2 regions of the Glutamicibacter sp. BW80 genome follow, and region 2 is predicted to be linked to the other one. Evidence: riboswitches for the same ligand, from Rfam matches in the RefSeq annotation. Region 2 holds a riboswitch; the other holds the start of a gene.
The links. Region 2 has a riboswitch for S-adenosylmethionine ahead of CIK76_RS09360 (ABC transporter ATP-binding protein). Riboswitches for the same ligand answer to the same signal wherever they lie in the genome.
Positions count from the first base shown of each region.

Region 1 (12,021 bases), on a different contig from region 2:
TCCACGTGCCTGCAGCATCCAGCAGCTCTGCATGCAGGGGATGGGTGTGGCGCACGCCGCCGATCGTCAATGCGCTGGGAACTCAGGATGCGGCTCTACTTGCGGGGGCCGTGCAGTGAGCGAACCGACGACTACTCGGTTCCTCGGCCTGGGGCAGGCCTCCATGGTCCTCCGCTACTGGGGGCGTGGTTCGGTCCGAGGCTTATCCACCGCCGAGTCCAGAGATCTCATGCCAGGGGTGGACTTGGAGTACGCACAGTTACACCCGTCCGCTGAGGACGTGGCGCCACAGGCTTTCATAGGCTTGTGTTGTGATGAAGAAAAACCTTGTTCCCTTGATAGCACTAGCCATTCCGACCACTTTGCTGCTGACCGGATGTGACGTCAGTCAGCTAACCGAAGACAAATATGAGCAGTCGGCCTCCAAAACCGCAAAGACTTCCGCAGAAGGCGTAGCTTCCGGGTTGCTTCCCAGCTGGGCTCCCAATGGTGGAACCGACGTCCGCCTGGAGCAACGCAGCACCGGGCACGAGCGAATTTTCACCATGGACTACTCAGGTGAACTTCCAAGCGGCAAATGCGAGCCGCTGGCTAACACCGGCGTTCCCAGCGCCAAGGAACTGGAAAAAGGCTACGCCGCCGATTCGCGGACCAAGGACATGGCACCAGAGGATTTCGTGACCTACCGAACCCTCGAAGCCGACTGGTGGCCGGCAGGCGCTGAATTGCAGAGCACCGCGCTCTGTGGACGTTGGTGGGTGCACCAAGATGCAGGCAAGCTGTACGCTTTCGCGCCAGATGTTGCCAGCGTGGCCGAGGCAATCGTCAAGGAGCGCGCCGAGGCCGAGTAAGCCCGGCCTAGGAGGAGGGCGGCAGGGTCAATACTTGAGGCGCCCCCTCGGTGATCAGTACCGTGTGTTCGGTATGCGCGGTACGGCAACCCGTTGCGCTTCGCAAGGTCCAGCCATCGGGATCGGTGATGAGCTTCGCGGTGTTTGTCATAACCCATGGTTCCAGCGCGAGCATTAATCCGGGAACCAGCTTATAGCCTCGGTTGGGCCGTCCGTTGTTCGAAATGTGAGGTTCCTGATGCATTGTCGAGCCGATCCCGTGGCCGCCGTATTCGGTATTGATCGAGTACCCGGCCTCGCGCAAGACTGTGCCGATGGCATAGGAAATATCGCCAATTTTGGCCCCTGGCCGGGCCGCATCAATTCCGGCAGCTAACGCGTGTTCCGTGGCTTGGATCAGCTGGGTGCTTGCGGTGTCCTGGGTCGGCCCCACGATAAAGCTGATGGCAGCATCAGCGGCGATGCCTTCCTTGGAAATCGCAAGATCCAGGGTCAGTAAATCACCGTCGGCCAGTGCGTAGTCGTGGGGTAATCCGTGCAGCGCCGCATCGTTGACCGCGGTGCAGATGTAATGGCCGAATGGTCCGCGTCCAAAAGCTGGTGCGTAATCGACATAGCAGGATTCTGCGCCTGCTCCGAGGATCATCTCGCGGGCCCAAGCGTTGATGTCCAAAAGGTTGGTGCCCACCACGCTGCGGTCCCGCAGGGTTTGCAGGATCTGCCCCACGAGAGCTCCGGTGACCTTAGCCCGGGCAGCTTCGTGGGAATTCAGGATCTCGATCATGCGAAGCCCTTCATAAAACCAATAACAATACCGTCCATACTATACCGGTACTATGATTGGTTTTATGGTTAGATTGCCCCTCACTTTTGAAGAACTCGAACGCGGCGAGCGCCTCGGCGCCCTCTTGCGCCGGGCAAGAGCCGAGCGGACCATGGTTGACATTGCCTTTGACGCGGGAATTTCCCCGGAGACGCTACGCAAGATCGAGTCCGGGCGAGTGGCCACCCCCGCATTCTCAACTATTGCCGCCATCGCGGGGGTCCTTGGACTCTCGCTGGATGAACTATGGAATTCCGTGCTTGCCCAAGAGCCGGACGCCAGCGGTGCCCGATCCAGCAGAATGGCGCGCGAGCGGCTTGCGAGCTAGTTCGCTGAAATGCTGCGCTTTCGAAGCGGATCACGCCCCTGGCGATCGCTCCGCTCTCCTGTGCCCAGTAGTCCTCATTGATCTTTTCCAGCGGAATCTCCTGCGCGGTCAAATCATCTAAGTTCAGCCGACCTTGTTGATGAAGTTCCGCTTAGTACGGAGCGCCCTGGCGGGCGTTCGAGGGGCCCTTTCAAATCCCGTGCAGGCTGCGTTGGTGCATGGGCATGCCTAGCATGGCATTGAGTCCTAGTGGCTTGCCCTGTGGCAACCCGATGAGGTGCACGTGCCCGCCGGTTCGATCTAAGCGAGGGCTTCCTTGCCCAGCGGCGGTCTTCATCGACTACCTGGATGCTGAAGCTGCCACCGGTGATAATGAGACGTGCTGAATGTATGCGTGCTCGGGTACATAGCCGCGGGCCTCGCAGAAGGTGCCGAACTGGTTACCTGCGGAGAACCGGTGAGCGCGGAGGGCTCTTCGTTCCGCCAACCGTCCTGAACAATGTGAAGCCGAAATGTCGGTGTCAAAAGAAGAGATCATTGGGCCGGAGCTCTCGGACACAAAATTCAGTGATGAAGATTCCCGCGCGGTCGTACTGCGCCAAGCCATCGGCAATGGCTACGGACTGAATTCGATCATTTTCACCCGAGACATCTCCGAGGCGTTGCTGATTGCGAAGAAAATCCAGGCTGGCAATCTCCGCGTGAATACCGGAGCCGGCATGGACGCGAACATGCCATCTGGCGGTTTCAAGCAGTCCGGCTGGGGTATGGAAAGGGTCCCAAGGCCTCGGACGGCTAGGATAAAACCATGAGCGAACAGGAGCAGCCCCGGTTAGGCAGCGCACTGGCGCAAAAGGTCGTCGACACCATCGCGCCGACGATTAACCGCCATGTCAATATCATGAATTCCCACGGGGTGATCATTGCTTCCACCGATGCGGCCCGCATCGGAACGCATCACGAGGGCAGCGCCGAGGCGATCCGCCGCAACCAGATCATCCGCGTCAGCCAGGCCGATGGCAGCGCCGGAACCCAGCCCGGGGTCAACGTTCCGCTCACATTGGATAATCAGCTGTGCGGGGTCGTCGGCGTCACCGGAGCCCCGCATGAGGTCGAGCCGCTAGCCGATCTGATTGCACTGACCGTGCAGTTGCTCTTCACCCAGGAACGCGAGCACTCGCGCAGTACCCGCCGTGAAACAGAAGCCCGGGACATTATCTCCGCGTTGCTGGCCGGATGGGCCGAGCCAGAAGCCATTGACCGGAGCCTGGCAGCGCACGGCTTGCGCGGACCAACGCAACTGGAGGCATGGATCCCGCGCAGCGCGCAGGATCCATTGCTGGATGTGCCGGCCGTTGAGGGCCGGCGCACTTCCTGGATCAACCTCTCCGGTGCGTTCTGGCGGATCCGGCTGGCGAACGAACCGGCCTTCGAGGAAGACCAAGGCGCAACGGAGCGCTATCTTGCCTCCGCCCCGGCAGAAGGCGCCGGACACCTGCTGGCCGAAGCCGAAGCCCTCCGTGCCCTCGTGGCGCTCCCGGCGCTGATACCCCAGCGACGAAACCGGGAGATCTGGAGCCCGGAAATCGCCACCGCTATCGCGCGCACACCGGCGCAGAGCCTGAGCCATATTGCCCGGCCCGCCCGGGACTTGAGCGAAGAGCAAGCGAAGACGCTGCTGGTCGTCACTGCCGCAGCATCGATGACCCAGGCCGCAACCGAACTGCACATACACCGCAATACCCTAGTGCAGCGTCTGGAGCGCGTAGCCCTGATCGCCGGGGTGGACATCCGCCACACCGGCCAGGCGGTGCGGCTGCAGCATGCCATCTACGCAGCGGTCGCCCTAGACCAGAAACACATATTCTAGGAATTTCCGGCATAAGAATATGGGCGTGCGCCCATAGGTGATTGAGTCCGCAGTCCCTAGTATTGGCAAGATGCTCGAAGTTGAGCGCCCGCTGAACCGGTCCTCCCGGCCGAAACAACCTTCGCAGGAAAAGCCTGAGCAGCTTGACCTGGCGGAATAGCGGGCGGCAGCAACGGGCCGGAACTCGCACCCAGAACGACCGCCTGCGCCATTGCAGGTTCGGGCTGGGGGCCACAGATATTGGCAAAGGAGCCAACTCGCCGTGTATGAACTCCTCGTTCTGCTGATCCTCGTGGTGGCCATTGTGCTGGTCACCGCACGCTGGAAAATCAGCCCCTTCCTCGCCCTCATCGGCGCGGCCATCCTCGCGGCCTTCGCCTACAAGATCCCCATCGCCGAGGTCGCCTCCACGGTGACCACCGCCTTTGGCAGCACCATGGGCAATATTGGCCTCGTAATCCTCTTCGGCACGATGATCGGCATCATCCTGGAGCGTTCCGGGGCCGCGATCTCCATGGCCGATGCGCTGATCAAGGTGCTGGGCACCAGATTCCCCAACCTGACGCTGTCGCTCATCGGCTACATCGTTTCCATACCGGTCTTCTGCGACTCGGGCTACGTGGTGCTCAACTCCCTGCGCAAGGCCATCACCCTGCGCACCGGTGTTTCCACGCTGGCCACCTCCATTGCCTTGATGACCGGCCTGTATGCCACCCACACCATGGTCCCGCCGACCCCAGGACCGCTGGCAGCCGCCGAGTCCATCGGCATCGCCGACAACCTCGGATTGATCATCGCCATCGGCCTGCCGGTGGCAGTGGTCTCGGCCATGGCCGGGCTGTTCTATGCCAGCCGCTTCAACAAGTCCACGTGGACTCCGCTGCCATCCGAGGATGAGAACGACATCTCCGAGCTCGATTACGAGCAGCTGCGTGCAAGCTTCGGCAAGCTGCCAAGCCCTGGCTTGGCCTTCCTGCCGATCCTCGTTCCGCTGGTCTTGATCTGCGCGGCATCGATTGCCAAGCTTCCATCGCATCCCTTCGGCGAAGGCTCCGCGCTGGAAGCGCTGTCCTTCATCGGCACCCCGGTGATCGCGCTGATCTTCGGTTTGCTCGCCGCGACCTTGCTCCTGAACGGCAATAGGAAGCTTGCGGACTTCAATGAGCAGATGCATGAAGCCGTGCGCACCGCGGCACCCATCCTGCTCATTACCGGTGCCGGCGCAGCCTTTGGTGCTGTGCTGGCAGCCTCGGAGCTGACCACAATCCTCTCCGATTCGCTCAGCGGTCTGGGTCTCGGCTTGGCTGTGCCATTCCTGATCGCCGCGGCATTGAAATCTGCGCAGGGCTCGTCCACCGTGTCGATGGTGACCACCTCGGCGCTGGTCGCCCCGATGCTCGGTTCCCTCGGTCTGGACTCCGAACTGGGCATGGTGCTCAGTGTTCTGGCAGTTGGCGCCGGCGCGATGGTCGTCTCGCATGCCAACGATTCCTACTTCTGGGTGGTCTCCCAGCTCAGCCGCATCCCGGTCATCACGGCCTACAAGACCTTGAGCGTGGCCACCGCCATCCAGGGCACCGCGGCATTCCTGACTGTACTGGTTCTCGGAGCCGTACTGCTGTAGCAGCACGCTTTCCAAGAAAGAAACGGATCGCACCATCGGCAGATGGCGCGATCCGTTTCTTTAAGCAGTGCTGGATTAGCCGAGGCCAGCCGCATCGACGCCCCGCGCGGCTTTATTCGCTTTGGCAGTCGAGATCACCAGCAACGCGATGGCGGCCAAGTAGCCGGTCCCGGTTGCGGCGAAGGCGAAACCGAACTGGCCCAGCACGCAAAGGACTGCTGCACTGGCCAATGCCGCCCAGCCGGCCAAGGAGGCCACGGCAATTAGGGGCGCAGCCTGCTGATGCCCGGCAAGCCAGGCACCATCGCTGGCCAAAGTGTGGCGCGTCTTGATGCCGATCGACGCATTGCGAGCGAGCTTTCGGTCCCGTGCCATCGGGGCGAGGAACGCTGCCACCAACGTTATGCTCAGCAACCCGAACATGAAGGCAATGACGCCTGCTGGATCCACTTTCAACCTATTCTGCCGTTTTGCCGTGAACAGCCATCCTATGCGGTCGCATTTGAGTTCCCGAGTTCAAACTTCGTCATGCGAGGGTCATATGACGGCCGTTCCGCCACTGATCCGGCAGGCATGTAGCTCGAAGATGACGACTTCTGACCGACTGTTCCGCCGAGTTACATCCTTCTTCCATCTGCTCATGCCGCGGTGTTTCACTCGAAGTACCAACCATCCAGAGCGGCTAAGAGACCTGGCTCGACGACGCCGCAGCAAGCCTGCATTCCGCAGCTAGTGCTAACGCCAGGTTCGATGGATCAGCAGAAAGCAACTTTCTGCTTCCTTCGGAGCAAGACTCTAAGGGAGAACGAAAATGACCGCACTGAGCACGCAACTGCCCCGGGTTCCCTACACCGGGAGCGCAGACGAGGCCGAGCTCGCCCACTGGCGCGAGATCGCCGGCCAGGTCGCGGCCACACTGGCCGCCGATGCGCTGGAGCGCGACCGCAAAAACGAGCAGCCCTTCGCCGAGGTGCAGCTGCTGCGCGAAGCCGGTCTGCTGAACCTGCTGGTTCCGGCCGAATTCGGGGGAGCCGGAGCGCATTGGGCCACCGCCTTTGAAACCATCCGCATCCTGGCCGCGGCCGACGGGTCCATCTCCCAGCTGCTGGCCTACCACTACATCAACCAGTCCGGCATCGCCTTCTACGCTCCGGCCGAAACCCAGGCCGAGTGGTGGCAGCGCACCGTGGCCGGCGGCTGGCTCTGGGGCGATTCGGTGAATCCGGTGGACCCGCAGCTGACGCTCACCGCGGAGGGCGATGGCTTCCGCCTGAACGGTGCCAAGCGTTTCTCCACCGGCTCCGGAGTCGGCGAGGTGATCGTCGTGAACGCCGAGGTCTCCGGAGGAACGCGCCACGGCGAAGTGCTGGCCTTTGTCCTCCCGCGCGACCGGGAAGGACTGGAAATCGTTGATGACTGGGATTACCTGGGCCAGCGCTTGAGTGCCTCGAACTCGCTGAAGTACCACAACGTGCGCATCGAGGCCGCCGATCTGCTCGGGGCGGTAACCGACGAGCCGGTGTCCACCCTGCTCACCCCCGGGATCCAGCTGGCCTTCGCGAACTTCTACCTGGGCATTGCCGAGGGCGCGTTGGCCCGCGGCAAGCAGATCCTGCTGGGCCGCAAGAACGCCTGGTTCCTCTCGGAGGCGGAGACCTACTCGCAGGACGTCGTCTTCCAGCGCACCGTGGGCGAGCTGAAGGCGCGCACCGCCGCGGTGGCCGCCCTGACCGAGAAGCTCGGCCGCAAGTTCGATGCGCTGCTGGCCAAGGCCGGGAATGTCACCCAGCCTGAACGCGCAGCGCTGGCGGTGGAAATCGCCGAAGCCAAGGTGGTCTCCACCGAGATCGGCGTGGAGGTCGCCAACCGCATCTTCGAGGTCACCGGTTCCTCCTCGACGCAGAATGATGTGGGCCTGGATCTGTTCTGGCGCAATGTGCGCACCCACTCGCTGCATGACCCGGTGGACTACAAGAAGATCGAGGTCGGCGCGTACTTCCTGCGCGGGGAAACCCAGCCGCTCTCGCTCTACACCTAAACCTCACCCCACCCACGGATTGGACCGAACTGATGACTGCACTTGCCATCTCGCGCAATCGCCTTGCCCAACTCAAGGAACGCTTCGCCCCGCACTTTGCAAAGATCGCCGACGGCGCCGCCCAACGCGACCGGAGCGGAGAGCTGCCGCACCAGCAGGTGGCCGAGCTGGCCGCCGCCGGCTTCAGCGCATTGCGCGTCCCGGTCTCCCACGGCGGGGCAGGGGCCACCCTGGCCGAGCTCTTCGAATTGCTCGTGGAGTTGGCCGCCGCGGACTCCAGCATCGCTCAGGCCTTGCGCGCGCACTTCGCCTTCGTTGAGGACCGCCTGGTCGCCGCTCCGGGGCCGGGCCGCGACAAATGGCTGGCCCGCTTCGCCGCGGGGGAGCTGGTGGGGAACTCCTGGACCGAGATCGGCACCGTGAAGGTCGGCGAGGTGATCACCAAGGTCACTCCGGATGGCGCAGGAGGGTTCCTGGTCAACGGCACCAAGTACTATTCCACCGGCTCGATCTTCGCCGACTGGCTGGATACCTACGCCGAACGCACCGATACCGGCAAGCGCGTGATCGCCGCGGTCAACCGCCACCAGCCCGGCGTGGTGCTGGCCGATGACTGGGACGGCTTCGGACAGCGCACCACCGGCACCGGAACCTCCACCTTCACCGACGCGGTCGTCGCCGAAGAGGACCTGATCGACTTCGACACCCGCTTCAAATACCAGACCGCGTTCTACCAGCAGGTGCTGCTGGTTGTGCTGGCGGGGTCCGCCAAGGCCGCCGAACGTGACTTCGCCGCCGAGCTGAAGGCCCGCAAGCGCACCTTCAGCCATGGCGCCGCCAACGTGGCCGCCGAGGATCCGCAGCTGCTGCAGGTCATCGGCGAGGTGTCAGCGGCTGCGTTCGCGGCGGCCGGAACCGTGGAACGCGTGTCGCAGTCCCTGCAGGGAGCCTATGAAACCGCGTTGGCGCTGCACGAGGGCGAGGTGACGTTGGAGGAAGACGAGGCGGCCAATGACGCGGCCGAGCTGGCCAGCGCGCAGGCCCAGGTGGTCTTAACACCTCTGGTGCTCAACGCGATCACCCACGCCTTCGACGCGCTGGCCGCTTCGGCCACCAGCGTTTCGAAGAACCTGGACCGGCACTGGCGCAATGCCCGCACCGCCGGAAACCACAACCCGTGGGTGTTCAAGGCCCGGCTGATCGGCGACCTGGCGGTTAACGGCACCGAGCTGCCGCGGGTTTGGGCCATCGGCGCCTCGAAGTAGCATCCCCGGATGCTGCAGGCCCAGCACACATCTGGAGTGCTGGGCCTGCTGCGTGTAGCGCATCAATGACCGAGCAGCTCTCCGGCACCCCCTGGATTCACCTCGCCGGCAACAACTCTCTGCAGATAATGCTCCGGGGATTCTTGGTCGGCGGTGTCCCTCAGATAGTAGGCAGCGCCCGGTCTCGGCGATTGCCTGATTCCGTAGCGGACGTCACCGTCTGCAATCCGATGCTTGCCGAAGACCAGATAGATCTCGAGGCGCGGTGCTGATCCGTTCCGGAAGAGGGCTCTCAGCGTATTTCTGAAGGTACTGCGTTGCGGCAACCTATGCCCTCGTCACTAGGCAGGCATGCCTGAAGATCACGGGCATTTCCATCGCAGGCGCCCGTTCCAAGGGGGCTCCGAGCAGGTTGTTTCGAACGGCTGCGCGCAGCGTGCTTTATGGAATCTGCTTCGGCGGGTCTGATGCCGCTGGCTAGACTGTGTGGGTGATCAACTACACCCTGCGTCAAATACAGTATTTTGTCGCCGTCGCCGAAACCGGGTCCATCTCCGCGGCTGCTGGCGCCTGCCACATTTCGCAGGCCGCCATGTCGCAGGCGATGGATGAACTTGAACGGGTGGTTGGATCGCAGCTGCTGGTGCGGCGCCGGGCGCGCGGCGTGGTCCTCACCGCGGTGGGTACGGATTTCCTCCATGATGCCAAGCAGCTGGTGCGCCATGCCGAAGAGGTGCAGGACCAGATCGTGGAGCGCCAGACCAAGCTTTCCGGGCCGCTGGTCATCGGCTGCTACTCCTCGCTGGCAGCCTTCTGGATTCCGGTGATCTGCGAACGCTTCACCAACGTGCACCCGGACCTGCAGGTGACCCTCATCGAGGGAGACGGCGCCGAGCTGCAGGAACGGATGCTGCAAGGGCATCTGGATGCGGTGCTCACGCATACCCGGCATCTCCTGCCCCATGTGGGGTGGCGCCGCGTCATGTCGGGGCGGCCATATGTCCTGGTCGGAGGCAATCACCGCCTGGCCAAGCGAGGCAGTGTGGCCCTGTCGGAATTGGCGGGAGACGATTTTGTGTCCCTGGACATTCCGACGGTACGCGATAACCAGCTGGTGAATCTGCGGATGTCCGGGCTGGATCCCAAGGTGCGTTGGAGTTCGCAGAGCTTCGAGGCCGTGCGCGGTTTGGTGGCCCGGGGGTTGGGCTACACGGTGCTGGTGCAGCGGCCTCCGGTCAATCTCAGCTATGACGGACTGCCGCTGGCAATCCTGGAAATTGAGGGTCCGGTCGGCGAGAGCGATATTTGTGTCGCCTATACTGCCTCGGACCGTCCGAGCCTGCGGCTGCGCGCATTCCTCGACTTCTGTGAAGAAGTTGGAGCCGACAAAGAAAACAGGGCTGGGTAGAGTCCTTGCGACTCCGGCCAGCCCTGGATCCTGTTCAGCGGACTACAGGTTTTCTGCTTCGAGATCCGCCTCGCGGCCCTCTTTCACTCCGCGTATGGCGAGCCCGGCGACAATGAATGCGCCCGCCCAGACGGCACCGGCGATCCACAGCGTTCCGCCACCGAGCAGCACCAAGCCGGTGACGATCATCGGGGTGAAGCCTGCCCCCACGGTGGAGGAGAGCTGGTACACCAGCGAGGCGCCGGTGTAGCGGATCCGGGTGGGGAACAGCTCGGCGGTGAACGCGCCGAAGGGTCCGAAGATGGTGGCCTGGATGATGCCGTTGGCGATGAACAGGGCGATGGCAAAGAGCCACAGCTCGCCCATTTCCAGCATCCACATGATCGGCAGGGCCATGACCGCGCCGGCGGCTATGCCAACCATCATGACCGGGCGGCGTCCGAGCCTGTCGGAGTAGCGGGCGGCGAACCAGATGCCGACGACGGTCAACGCAGCGCCGATGGCTTTCACATTCAGCACGGCCGTGCGGTCCATGCCAACCTCTTCAACCACATAGGCGACGGCCCAAACGGTCATCAGGCCCTGCACCGTGTAGGAGCTCATGCCGACCAGCGTTCCGCGGATCACCGAACCGGGGTACTTGGTGATGACCTCCAAGAATGGGGTCTTGCGTTCTTCGGCTTTGTCTTCCAAGGCGAGGAAGAGCGGGGACTCGGCCACCTTGAGCCGGATGATCAGGCCGATGCCTACCAGCGCGATGCTGATCAGGAACGGGATGCGCCAGCCCCAAGCCAGGAACTGGTCATCGGGCAGGATGGAGACCGCGGAAACGGCGAGGGTCGCCAGCACGGCGCCGGCCGGCCCGCCCATATTCGCGAAGCTCGCGGCGAAGCCGCGGCGTTCCTTCGGAGCATGCTCCAGCGCCATCAGCATGGCGCCTCCCCATTCGCCGCCCACGGCCAGGCCCTGGACGATGCGCAGCGTGATCAACGCGATCGGCGCGATCATGCCGATTTGCGCGGCCGGAGGCAGCAGGCCGATCAGCGTTGAGGCGCCGCCCATCATCACCATCGAGGTAATCAGCACGCCCTTGCGGCCCACCTTGTCGCCGAAGTGGCCGAAGACGATTCCGCCCAGCGGGCGGGCCAGGTAGCCGACGGCGAGAGTGGAGAAGGAGGCGAAGAGCGCCACGCCTGGGGTGAGCCCAATGAAGAACACCTTGTTGAAGACCAGCGAGGCGGCCGTGGCGTAGAGGATGAAGTCGTAGAACTCGATCGCGCTTCCAATGAAGCTCGAGGCGAGGATGCGCCGCATCTGCGGGGAATTGAGCGAGGGAACTTTGAGCTCGCCATCGCCTGTCGGCTGGTTTTGTGGCTTCACTGCATTGCTCATCGGGATGCCGCCATTTCACTGTGGATGCGGGAGAAGGATATTTTATCGAGGTCGTCGGGGACCAGGTAGGTCCCGGAGAACTTGCCGGCGTGCGAATGCCAGACGGAGAGCGGAGTGGTGCCCGGCACCAGGTGGTGCAGGGCCAGGGTGCGTGCCCCGGCTTGGGCCGCGATCTCGATGGCTTGTTCGGCCGAGGTATGGGCCCGTCGGTGATGGTCCATGGAGGCTTGGGATTCCAGCGTTCCAATCGGGCCGTAGGTGCGCTGTACCCACTCGAAATCGATGGCTTCATGCAGCAGCAGATCCGTGTCCCGGGCCAGGGTGACAAGGTTCTGGCAAGGCGAGGTGTCTCCGGAGATGGTGACCGAGCCTTCGGCGGTGTCAAAGCGGAAAGCGAAGGCCGGCGCGATCGGCGGATGCTT
Region 1 is NZ_NRGV01000001.1:2,340-14,360, reverse strand. Features, by position in the region: gene CIK76_RS00080 (hypothetical protein) at 315-851, shown strand; gene map (type I methionyl aminopeptidase) at 859-1,635, opposite strand; gene CIK76_RS00070 (helix-turn-helix transcriptional regulator) at 1,700-2,002, shown strand; partial or broken gene CIK76_RS00065 (aldehyde dehydrogenase family protein) at 2,512-2,814, shown strand; gene CIK76_RS00060 (sugar diacid recognition domain-containing protein) at 2,811-3,872, shown strand; gene CIK76_RS00055 (GntP family permease) at 4,135-5,496, shown strand; gene CIK76_RS00050 (SdpI family protein) at 5,572-5,946, opposite strand; SAM riboswitch class I at 6,163-6,253, shown strand; gene CIK76_RS00045 (acyl-CoA dehydrogenase family protein) at 6,308-7,534, shown strand; gene CIK76_RS00040 (acyl-CoA dehydrogenase family protein) at 7,567-8,799, shown strand; gene CIK76_RS00030 (LysR substrate-binding domain-containing protein) at 9,290-10,207, shown strand; gene CIK76_RS00025 (MFS transporter) at 10,250-11,599, opposite strand; gene CIK76_RS00020 (MBL fold metallo-hydrolase) at 11,596-12,021, opposite strand, start outside.
Region 1: linked by a shared signal. The riboswitch ahead of CIK76_RS00045 (acyl-CoA dehydrogenase family protein) and the one ahead of CIK76_RS09360 (ABC transporter ATP-binding protein) in region 2 are both predicted to bind S-adenosylmethionine.

Region 2 (12,021 bases):
GGGGCGGTCAAGCCCAGCAGGTTGGCGCGGTCCAGCAGCAGGTATTCAGAAGGCAGCTGCAGGAAGCCCGAATCGTAGTTGCGGAAGCCGTCGGCTACCGGCTCCAGCCAGGCGAACTGCTCCACGTCGGTCTGCTCCTGGGTTGCGTCAACGCGCCCCGGAGTGAACGGAACGTTTAGCTGCTGGCCGGCGGCCAGCGCTGCCTGCTCGACACCCACGTTGCCGGCCAGAACCACAACGTCGGCGAAGGAAGCCTTCACGGCCGAGGTCGCGTTGAATTCGGCAACGATGCTTTCCAGCGCCGCGATGACCGGCTTGAGCTGCTCAGGCTGGTTCACCGTCCAGGAAACCTGTGGTTCCAGGCGGATGCGGCCGCCGTTGGCGCCGCCACGCTTGTCCGAGGAGCGGAAGCTTGCTGCGGCCTTCCACGCGGTGGAAACCAGCTGCTGAACCGACAGCCCGGATTCGGCGATCAGGGACTTCAATGCGGCGATCTCGGTGTCACCCAGGGTGACCTCCGGAGCTGCCGGCAATGGATCCTGCCAGGTGAGGTCCTCAGCCGGAACTTCTGGGCCGAAGTAGCGGGACTTCGGGCCCATGTCGCGGTGGGTCAGCTTGAACCAGGCACGGCCGAAGGCATCGGCGAACTTCTCCTGGTTGTTCTTGAAGTCCTCCGAGATTGGACCGTAGATCGGGTCGAAGCGCAGCGCCAGGTCACTGGTCAGCATGCGTGGTTCGCGGCGTGCGGCTGCGTTGTGGGCCATTGGCACCATGTCGTCGCCTGCCCCGTCCTTCGGGCGCCACTGCTGCGCGCCGGCCTCGGAGTAGAACAGCTCCCACTCGTAGGCGAAGAGGATGTGGAAGAACTCGTTGTCCCAGCGGGTTGGGTGGTAGGTCCAAGTGACTTCCAAGCCCGAGCCGATGGTGTCATCGCCGTGCCCGGTGCCGAAGTCCGACTTCCAGCCCAGTCCCTGCATTTCCAGCGGAGCCGATTCCGGATCGCCGCCCTTGTGGGATTCGGCGCTGGCGCCGTGGGTCTTGCCGAAGGTGTGGCCGCCGGCGATCAACGCGACGGTTTCCTCGTCGTCCATGCCCATGCGGCGGAAGGTTTCGCGGATATCGATGGCCGAAGCCAATGGATCTGCCACGCCATCCGGACCCTCTGGGTTCACGTAGATCAGGCCCATCTGGACTGCTGCCAGTGGCGCCTCCAGATTGCGTGCGCCGGTGTAGCGTTCGCTCTCCAGCCAGACCTTCTCCGGACCCCAGTAAATGTCGTCGTCGGCTTCCCAAACGTCCTTGCGGCCGCCGGCGAAACCGAAGGTTTCGAAGCCCATGTCTTCAAGGGCCACATTGCCGGTCAGCACGATCAGGTCGGCCCAGGACAGCGACTGGCCATACTTCTTCTTGACCGGCCATAGCAGGCGACGTGCCTTGTCCAGGTTCACGTTATCCGGCCAGGAGTTCAATGGTGCGAAACGCTGCTGGCCGGCGCCTGCGCCACCGCGGCCGTCATGCGAGCGGTAGGTGCCCGCCGCGTGCCACGCCATGCGGATGAAGAACGGACCGTAGTGGCCGAAGTCAGCTGGCCACCAGTCGTAGGACTTGGTCATCAGTTCGGCAATATCGGCCTTGACGGCAGCAAGATCCAGCGCCTCGAAGGCCGCGATGTAGTCGAAGTCGGGATCCAGCGGGTTGGTGGCTTCCTGGTTCTTCGAAAGAATCTTCAGGTTGAGCTTATTTGGCCACCATTCGGTATTCGCATGACCCTGGGTAGGGTGAACGCGTCCGGCTCCTACTACTGGGCACTGACCTGCAGTCGTTTCTGACATGTAGTCTTCCTTCCGATAAGGGATTGGTTTGGTACTCCGTCTCCGTGCGCCGTTGGCCCGCGGAGACGAAAATTAGTTCCTTGCGGTACTTCTTTTCAGACAGTTCCCGTAGCCGGCTGCGCTGTCTTGGCTTGTTGGCAGTCCGGGCAGAGCCCCCAGTAGATGACCTCTGCCTCGTCGATGCTGAAACCGTGGTGATCCGAGGCATGCAAGCACGGTGCGGCTCCGACGGCGCAGTCCACGTCCGCCAGCGTTCCGCAATTGCGGCACACCACATGATGGTGGTTGTCGCCTACGCGGGTTTCGTACCGGGCGATATGACCGTGGGGCTGGATTTGGCGGAGCAGTCCAAGGCTGGTGAGAAGCTTCAGCGAATCGTAGACCGCCTGGTGGGATACCAGCGGGTGCTCTTGGCGCACTGCCTCGATAATGGTTTCGGTATCCGCATGGGGATGAGCTGTCACCGCGGCGAGCACCGCGACGCGCGGGCGGGTGACCCGCATCGATGCTTCGCGCAGCACCTTCTCGATTCCCTCGGATGTTGTCATGGTACTAGCTTGCCCTATTTATTTTGAATGAGTCAAGATAATTACTCGTATCTTTTCGCTCCGCTGAAAATTCGTGGTCAGAATCGGTTAAATGAATCTGGCCGACCTTCGCAAGAGCGGATGAAGGTCGGCCAGATCCAGTGGCGGCTAGGGACGAGCGCGGCAGATCTCGTTGAGCCGGGCAATGCATGGTTCATTTTGCAAGCTGGTGGTGTCCCCTAGTCTGGTGCCTTCGAAAAGCTGGGTCAGCAGGCGGCGCATGATTTTGCCCGAGCGGGTCTTGGGCACATCGGGGACCAGGACAATATCGCGTGGTTTGGCGATCGGTCCGATCTGCGTGGTGACGGTTGCGCGCAGCTCGGCGATGAACTGCTGCTGGCGGACGAGCGTCTGCGCATCGGGTTGCGCCGCGACCAGCGAGGCATCCAGCGGCACCACGAACGCGGTGGCCGCGTGCCCGGTTTTCTGATCGGGGGTCGGGCAGACTCCCGCCTCGACCACACCTGGGTGGGTGACCAGTGCGGATTCGATCTCGATGGTGGACAGCCGGTGTCCGGAAATGTTGATCACGTCATCGGTGCGTCCCAGAATGTAGATGTCCCCATCCTCATCGAAGCGCGCGCCATCCCCGGCCAGGAACCAGCCCTGCGCGGCGTACTGCTCCCAGTAGCTGGTGTAGTAGCGTTCCGGGTTTCCCCAGACCGTGCGGGCCATGGACGGGCCGGTCTGGGTGATCACGATATTTCCCTGCTCGTTGGGCCCCACGCGGCCGCCGGAGGCGTCCACGATGTCCACCGAAACGCCGGGCAGCGCCCGCGAAGCGCAGCCGGGCTTGAAATGCTCGTCGGTAGGCAGCGGGGAGAGGACGGTTGCGCCGGACTCGGACTGCCACCAGGTATCGACCATCGGGATGCCGCCGGGGGTGTCGCGCCCCAGCTGAGCGCGCAGCCAGCGCCACGCCTCGGGGTTGACCGACTCGCCCACGGTGCCGCCCACCCGAACCGAGGACAGGTCATAGCCGGCCGGAACCCCCTCGGGGAACCAGCCCATCAGCGAACGGACCAGGGTCGGCGCGGTGTAGTAGCTGGTGACCTTGTAGCGTTCGATGATTTCGAAGTGGCGGCCCGGGTGCGGTGCGTTGGGCACGCCCTCGTAGATCACCTGGGTGACGCCGTTGGCCAGCGGGCCGTAGATCTCGTAGGTGTGCGCGGTGACCCAAGCCAGGTCCGCGGTGCACCAGTGCACGTCGCTCGCGCGTTGGGATTCGTCGGGGTTGCCGAACAGGAGATTGTGGCTGTACGCGGCCTGGGTCAGGTACCCGCCGGTGGTGTGCACCAGCCCCTTGGGCTGCCCGGTGGTTCCGGAGGTGTACATGATGAACAGCGGGGTCTCTGAATCGAAAGCCTGCGCTGCGTGCTCGGTGGACTGAGTTTCCACCGCCTCGTGCCACCACACATCGCGTCCGGCGGTCCACGGGATCTCATCCCCGGTCCGGCGGATCACCAGAACCTTTTCGATGCTGTTTTCCCCGGATACCGCAAGATCTGCGTTGGCCTTGACCGGAACCGAGGTGCCGCGGCGGAACTGGCCGTCGGTGGTGACCAGCAGCTTGGCCTTGGTGTCCTCCACCCGGAACTTCAACGCCTCCGCGGAAAAGCCGCCGAAGACCAGCGAATGGATCGCCCCGATGCGTGCGCAGGCCAGGGTGATGACGATGGTTTCGACAAGCACCGGCAGATAGATGACCACGCGGTCCCCCTTGGCCACGCCGAGCTCCTGCAGGGCGTTCGCCGCCTGGCTGACGCGCTCCTGGAGGTTCCGGTAGGTCACCGCGATGCGGTCACCGGGCTCGCCCTCGAAGTAGAGGGCGACCTTCTCGCCGTTGCCGGCGGCCACATGGCGGTCGGCGCAGTTCACCGCGGCGTTGAGCTTGCCCCCGAGGTACCAGGAGATCTGCGGGCCGCGCTTGGCTTGTGCGTCTGCCGGGATGATCTGGCTGGTGGTGTGCCATGGGGTGTCCCAGTCAAGCAGGTTCGCCGCCTCGTCCCAGAACTCCTGGCGTGCCTCGGCGTTGGAGGGCTGATTTGTACTGGCCAATTCGATGGTGGTCATTGCGGTCCTTGAACGTGATTCGAGTTGTTGGCTTAGGTCCAGCGGTTGATCGCCCAGCGTTCTGCTACCGAGAGCAGGGCATCGGTGATCTTTCCGAAGACGGCGAGCAGGATAATTGTCAGGATCAACCGGTCGATGCGACCGTTGTTCTGCGAGTCGGTGAGCAGATAGCCCAGCCCCATGGAGGCGCCGAGCAGTTCGGCGGCGACCAGGAACAGCCAGGCCTGGGCCAAGGCGAGGCGAAGCCCGGAGAAGACCGAGGGAACCACCGCGGGAAGCTGCACGGTGCGCAGCAGCTTCAGGCCGTTCAGTCCGAACGCGCGCGCGGCTTCGATGAGCTGGCGGTCCACGTGGCGCAGGGCCAAGGCAACGGTGGTGAACACCGGGAAGAATGCGCCGATGATGACCAGCGTGACCTTGGAGTCCTCGCCCATCTTCATCCACAGGATGAGCAGCGGAACCCAGGCCAGCGAAGGCACGGCGCGCAGCGCCCCGATGCTCAGGCCGAGCAGTGCGTCGGCGAGCCGGGACAGTCCGACCAGCGCGCCGAACAGCAGGCCGAGCAGCGAGCCGAAGAAGAATCCGAGCAGTACACGCTGGGTCGAAATGCCCACATGTTTGCCCAGCTCGCCGCCTTCGAGCAGTTCGCCGGCCGCGGCCACCACGGCCGCCGGAGTCGGCAAGGACCACGGCGCGACGATGCCGGTGGTCGTCACCACCTGCCAGGTGAGCAAGACGATGAGCGGCAGGATCAGCGCGAGCAGCCAGTGCGGTAGCTTCAGAAGCCTGGCGCCAAGGCTTTCGCGTGCCTGCACCGGCGTGCTGGCTTGCTGGGTTTGGTTCGCTGAAGACATGTTGCTTATTCCCCGGCGATCTTCGTCGCGTCGGCCTGGGCAGCGAACTGCTCATCCACCAGGGATTCCAGCGCTTGATCGACTGCGTCCTGGGTGGAGACGTCCTTGTTGGCCACGAAGGTAGGTCCGATATTGCGCAGCACCGAAATGAAATCCTCACCCGGCACGGTGTCCACGTCGAGGTTCGAGCGTTCCTCGATCACCTGGGTGGCGACCGGGGCCTCCAGACCTGCAACCTCGGCCAGAATGCTCGCCGTTTCACCAGGATTGGCGGCGGCCCATCCGCGAGCCTTCTCGTAGGAGTCCACCACCAGCTGGGCGAGTTCGGGGCTTTCCTCGATGAAATCTTCGCGGGCATTCAACGCGCCATAGGTGTTGAAGTCCAAGTTACGGTAGAGCAGCTTCGCGCCGTCCTGTTCGGCATCGGCCATGATCGGATCCAGGCCGCTCCAGGCATCGACCGAACCGTTGACCAGCGCGGTGCGCCCATCGGCGTGCTGCACGTTCTGCAAGGTGATGTCCGAATCGCTCAGACCGGCTTCGGCCAAGGATTGCAGCAAGAAGAAGTAGGGGTCGGTGCCCTTGGTGGCCGCGACCTGTTTGCCCTCAAGGTCCTTGACCGACTTGATATCCGAGTCCTCGTTCACCACTAGGGCGGACCATTCGGGCTGCGAATACAGCGAGATGGTCTTGATAGGTGAGCCGTTGGAGCGGGCCAGCAGTGCTGCCGAACCGGCGGTGGATCCCACATCCACGGCATCGGCGCGCAGCGCCTCGTTGGCCTTGTTCGAGCCGGCCGACTGGATCCATTCGACGCTGACCCCTTGTTCCTTAGCGGCGGCGTCCAGCCACCCCTTTTCTTTCAGGACCAGGCTCAGCGGATTGTAGGTGGCGAAGTCGATGGACAGCGTCTGGCCGTCGGCTGCGGCGTTCTCGCCCGCGCATCCGGTCAGCACCAGGGCCGAAATGCCAAGCGTTGCTACGGATAGTGCGGCGCGACGGGAAAAACGATTCGAGAGCATGGAAAATCCTTGATTTGTGCGAAGGGAAGGCCCGCGGGACCAAATGAGTGCGGTAGAAAGTGCTAGTGGTTCGTCGGATCAACGCCGAGCAGGCTCAGCAGCGCTGTGCGGTGGGCGACGAATTCGCTGCTCGTATGGCTGCGCGGGTGCGCCGCGGACAGGACTCGATCCTCGATCACAGTCGCCGAGGCCTGGCCCTCGGGTCGGCCCAGCACGACGATGCGGTCGGCGAGAGTCAGCGCCTCATCGACGTCGTGGGTCACCAGCAGCACGGTAGTCGGGAAAGACTTATGGATGGCCAGCAGCAGATCCTGCATTTTCATTCGGGTCAGCGCATCGAGCGCACCAAAGGGTTCGTCGAGAAGCAGGACGCCCGGGCGCCGGGCCAACGCGCGAGCAAGCGAAACCCGCTGAGCCATGCCCCCGGAAATTTCACGTGGGCGCAGATCTGCTGCGTGGCTCAAGCCGGTCAGCTCCAGCAGCTCGGCGATCAGCTGGCGCCCGGATTGCTTGTCGGTTCCCGGCGCAAGGCCGATGGACACGTTGTCTCGGACCGAGCGCCAAGGCAATAGCCGTGGTTCCTGGAATGCAACGGCGCACCGCTCATCTATCCCCGTCACGGCGCGGCTTCCGATGACCACCGACCCGGTGGAGGGGCGGTCCAGGCCGGAGGCCGCCCGCAAGAGAGTGGATTTGCCGCAACCGCTTGCGCCGAGAATTGCAACAATCTGGCCCGCTTCGAGGCGCAGATTCACGTCGCGAAGCACCGTGTTGCTTTCCTTCTTGGCGGTGAAAGTACGCGATAGCTCGAGGAACTCCACGTCGAGCGCCGTTGCGCTTTGGACGGTCTCGGGCAAGGCAAAGGCTGTAGTCATTTTCATCTCCATCGTTCCTGGCGGTAGCACCGGACACCGTTTGGTTTATTAACCGTGTGTGGTGGTTGCTGCGGCGTCACAGAGCCAGATCTCTTAGCCGCTCGGGATGGTTACACGACTATTACAGGCCTTCGAACGATTTCAATGCAAATCTTTCGTAACATGAAAAATATTCGATAGATGCGTCACATCATCGTGATGTTTCGATTTTTATTTCATCAATCGCGTATTTGGCCGAAAAATCGCTAAACGCTAGGTATTGCGTTCGACCTCGCTAGGCAAGTGCTGTCCTTGATGCATTTCAATCTCCATCCGCACACGACGAAATGTGACTAACCGGGTTGATGGCGATGTAAACCTCAGGCTACAAATGATTACGAACCATCCAGAGCGACCGAGAGATCTGGCTCGTCGACGTCGCAGCAACCACCCACCAAATATTGGCGCGGGACGGTGCTACAGCCAGGACCGATGGAAAGAATTGAGGACTTCCGATGTCATTTGGCGATCCCGCTGGCGACTTTAATGCGCTCAGCGACCCGTCTATTGCGGGTAGCGCGGTGGGGCTTGACGACCTTCCACAAGAACTTCCTACCCGGCAGCTGCTGAAGATCACCCCGGGCCCCGGCGCTGACGAGCAGTATGAACGGCTTGCCGGCATTTTCCGTCCGGTATTCGCGCAGATCGCCTCGGGTGCAAGAGAACGCGACCGGCAGCGGATCCTGCCATTTGAACAGGTTGGCTTGCTGAACCGCGAGCGCTTCGGTGCGCTGCGCCTGCCGGTCGCCGACGGCGGCCACGGGGCACGCTTGAGCGATGTCTTCCGGCTGCTCATCGAATTAGCCGAGGCGGACTCGCATGTGGCCCAGCTATGGCGCGCGCATATTGCCTTCGTGGAAAACGCGGTGCGCCTGGAAGATGCGCAGCTCCGCAGCAAATGGGTTGCCCGGATCAGCTCCGGGCAGATCGTGGGCAACGCCTACACCGAGGAAGGCGGCAACGCCCTCGGGTTGCTCAACACCAAGGTCACCGAGGAGGGGTCGCGCTGGCTGGTCAACGGGCGGAAGTTCTATTGCACCGGCACCATCTTCGCCGACTGGACCACCGTAGCGGTGGCGCACCCGCAACTCCCAGGGCGCCAGATCGCGGTAGTTTCCACCCAGCACAGCGGCGTGAAAATCCTCGATGACTGGGACGGTTTCGGCCAACAGCTCACCGGTACCGGCAGCACCGAATTCCACGAAGTTCCGGTGGACACCTTCATGCCGGAGGACCCCACGGATCCGGAAGCCGCGATCTTCCAACTCGTGCTCATGGCGGTACAGGCCGGAATCGGACGCGCGGCACTGAACGACCTGCGCTCCTCGGTGCAGGCGCGTACCCGCAGTTTCAGCACCGGCACCGGAGTTCCGGTGCACCGCGAACCGCAGGTATTGCAGCTCGTCGGCGAGGTCTCCGCCGAAATCTTCGCCGCGGAGTCCGTGGTCATGGGCGCGGTGCTGGAGGTCGAATCAGCCATGGCAGATGCGAACCTGAATGCCGAGGAGCGCTTTGCCGTGTGCGAACTGGCGGCCAACCGCGCCCAGACGATCGTGCAGCCGCTGGTCATCGGTGCGACCAGCAAGCTCTTCGACGCGCTGGGTGCATCCTCCACCCGCAATAGCTGCAATATGGACCGCCACTGGCGCAACGCCCGCACCATCGCGACGCACAATCCGGCGATCTACAAGGCGCGCATCGTGGGGGACTACGAGATCAACGGCGTGCAGCCCCAACGGCTGTCCGTCACCGGCACGGTAACCGGAGCAAACCGGTTCTCCGGCAGCTAGGCAACACTCTTCGAACACTGATTTTTAGACTTACCAGATTTCTTCTATGGATAGGGGCACACCAATGAGCGAGAACAAGCGCGAAATCCTTTTTAACGCCTTTGATATGAACTGCGTAGTGCACCAGTCGCCGGGCCTCTGGCGCCACCCGGATGACAAGGCGTCGACCTACAACACCCTGGGCTACTGGACCCACCTGGCCAAGGTGCTGGAAAAGGGCAAATTCGACGGGCTGTTCCTCGCCGACGTGCTGGGCACCTACGACGTCTACAAGGGCACCAACGAAACTCCGCTGCGCAGCGGTGCACAGGCGCCGGTCAACGACCCGATGATGCTCGTCTCCGCGATGGCCGCGGTCACCGAGAACCTCGGCTTCGGCGTCACCGCGGGTACCGCCTATGAGCACCCTTATGCCTTCGCGCGCCGCCTGGCCACCCTGGACCACCTGACCAATGGCCGCGTGGGCTGGAATGTGGTCACCGGCTACCTGCCGTCGGCCGCCCGAAACATGGGCCAAGAAGACCAGATGGAGCACGACGAGCGCTACAACCACGCCGATGAGTACCTCGAAGTGGTCTACAAGCTGCTCGAAGGCTCGTGGGAAGAGGACGCGGTGCAGAACAACAAGGAATCCGGCGTCTACACCGACCATTCCAAGGTGCACCCGATCAATCACGAGGGCAAGTACTTCAAGGTTCCAGGCATCGCCATCACCGAGCCAAGCACGCAGCGCACCCCGGTGATCTACCAGGCCGGCGCCTCCAAGCGCGGCACCGAATTCGCCGCGTCGAACGCCGAAGCGATCTTCGTGAATTGCCCAACGCGAGATTTGCTCAAAGAAGCGGTCGCCAAAATCCGCGACGCTGCCGAAGCCGCAGGCCGTGGCCGCCACGACATCAAGATCTTCGCCATGCAGACCATCATCACCGCCGAAACTTCGGAACTTGCCCAGGCAAAGTTCGAGGACTACAGCTCCTACGTGGATATCGACGGCGCGCTGGCATTGCTTTCGGGTTGGACCGGCATCGACATGTCCGCTTACGGACCGGATGACGTGATTGGCGACGACGTGAAGTCCAACGCCATCCAGTCCTCGGTGGAAACCTTCAAGAAGGCCAGCGGTGATACCGGCAAGCCATGGACCATCCGCCAGCTGGCCGAATGGATCGGCGTGGGCGGATTCGGTCCGGTCTCCGTCGGTTCCGGTGCCGAGGTTGCCGAGAAGCTCATCGATTGGGTTGAATACACCGACGTAGATGGCTTCAACCTGGCCTATGCTGTCACCCCAGGTACCTTCGAGGACGTCGTCGAGTACGTGGTTCCCGAGCTTCAGGCACGCGGGGTCTACAAGACCGAATACACCGAGGGCTCGCTGCGCCACAAGCTCTTCGGTGAAGGTGACCGGGTGAAGGACACCCACCGTGCCGCCCAGTACAAGATCTCCAACCGATTGGCCACCAAGGCCTAAATCCTTGAAGATCAAGCGCTAGCAAAGCCAGCGAGTCCCCGCGAAATGTTGAATTCCGCGGGGACTCGCTGGCTTTAACGGCTATTTGGCCGGGTTCACCACCATGGCCGAACCGCCTCCGCGGCGGGTTGGCTCGGCCGCCGCGATCAAGGTCCCGTCTGCGGCGATTTCCACCGCCTCAACCGCACCGATCTCAGCCTGCGGGGTGAAGGAATCACCGGCGGCGGTGAGCTTGTGCCCGAAAGCCTCAAGCGCCGGCCCATAGGCCTCGATGAATTCGGGCTCCGCCGTCACCGCCGCGGTATTGCGCTGCGAGGCGCGCGGGGCCGCGATGGCTTCGCTCAGATCCATGCCCAGGTCAATGCGGTTCACCAGGGTCTGCAGCACCGTGGTGATGATGGTGGAGCCGCCGGGGGAGCCGATGGCGAGCATCGGTTCGCCATCGCGCAGCACGATCGTGGGCGCCATCGAGGAGCGCGGACGCTTGCCCGGCTCGATCCGGTTCGGGTCGGCGGGATCGTACACCGTGGAGAAATCGGTCAGCTCGTTGTTCAGCAGGAAGCCGCGCTCGGGCACCACGATGCCCGAACCTCCGGTCTGCTCGATGGTCAGGGTGTAGGAGACGACATTGCCCCAGCGGTCCACCACCGAAAGGTGGGTGGTGGAGATATTCTCGGTATCCTGCTCAACCACCGGCTCGCTGGTTGCCGCAGGGCACACTCCGTCATAGCCCTCGATATCGCCCGGAGCCACCGGCTTCTCCGCGGCCTGTTCGGGGTTTACCGCGCACGCCCGGTCGACGCCGAAGAGCTTGTCGGTCAGGATTTCGGTGGGAACATCCACAAAGGCCGGGTCGCCGACAAACTTGCCACGGTCGGCGTAGGCCAGGGCTGTCGCCTCGAAGTAGTGGTGAAGCGCGGTGGGCCGCTCCATGCCGGCGAGGTCGAACTCGCCGAGAATATTCAGCGATTCACCGATGGTGGTTCCTCCGCTGGAGGATGGCGCCATGCCGAAAACATCGAGGCCGCGGTAGCTGACCTGGGTTGGCTGCTGCTCCACGACCTCGTATTCCGCGAGATCGGTGGTGCTCACATAGCCAGCCGGAACCGGGAGTTCGATGTCCGCGGACGTGGGCGGAGCCTGCACCGTCTGGGATATTTCTTCGGCCATTTCGCCCTGGTAGAACGCCGAGGGGCCCTGCTTCGCCAGCAACCGGTAGGTCTGGGCAAGATCCGGGTTCTTGAAGATGCTGCCAACGTGCGGCGCATCGCCATCGGGCAGGAATAGCTCGCTGGTGGAGCCGAAGGTCGCGAAGCGTTCCTTGTTATCCAGGGTCTGTTCGCGGAATGTTTCATCGACAACGAAGCCGCGTGAAGCTACCTGGGTGGCTGGGTGCAGAACTTTCTTCAGGCTTTGGGAACCCCAATTGTCCAGCGCGCGCTGCCAGGTGGCCAGGGTGCCGGGCACGCCGACCGCCACGC
Region 2 is NZ_NRGV01000031.1:218,876-230,896, reverse strand. Features, by position in the region: gene katG (catalase/peroxidase HPI) at 1-1,832, opposite strand, end outside; gene CIK76_RS09380 (Fur family transcriptional regulator) at 1,928-2,380, opposite strand; gene acs (acetate--CoA ligase) at 2,528-4,492, opposite strand; gene CIK76_RS09370 (ABC transporter permease) at 4,525-5,346, opposite strand; gene CIK76_RS09365 (aliphatic sulfonate ABC transporter substrate-binding protein) at 5,352-6,368, opposite strand; gene CIK76_RS09360 (ABC transporter ATP-binding protein) at 6,431-7,243, opposite strand; SAM riboswitch class I at 7,249-7,356, opposite strand; SAM riboswitch class I at 7,622-7,721, shown strand; gene CIK76_RS09355 (acyl-CoA dehydrogenase) at 7,738-9,072, shown strand; gene CIK76_RS09350 (LLM class flavin-dependent oxidoreductase) at 9,137-10,540, shown strand; gene ggt (gamma-glutamyltransferase) at 10,622-12,021, opposite strand, start outside.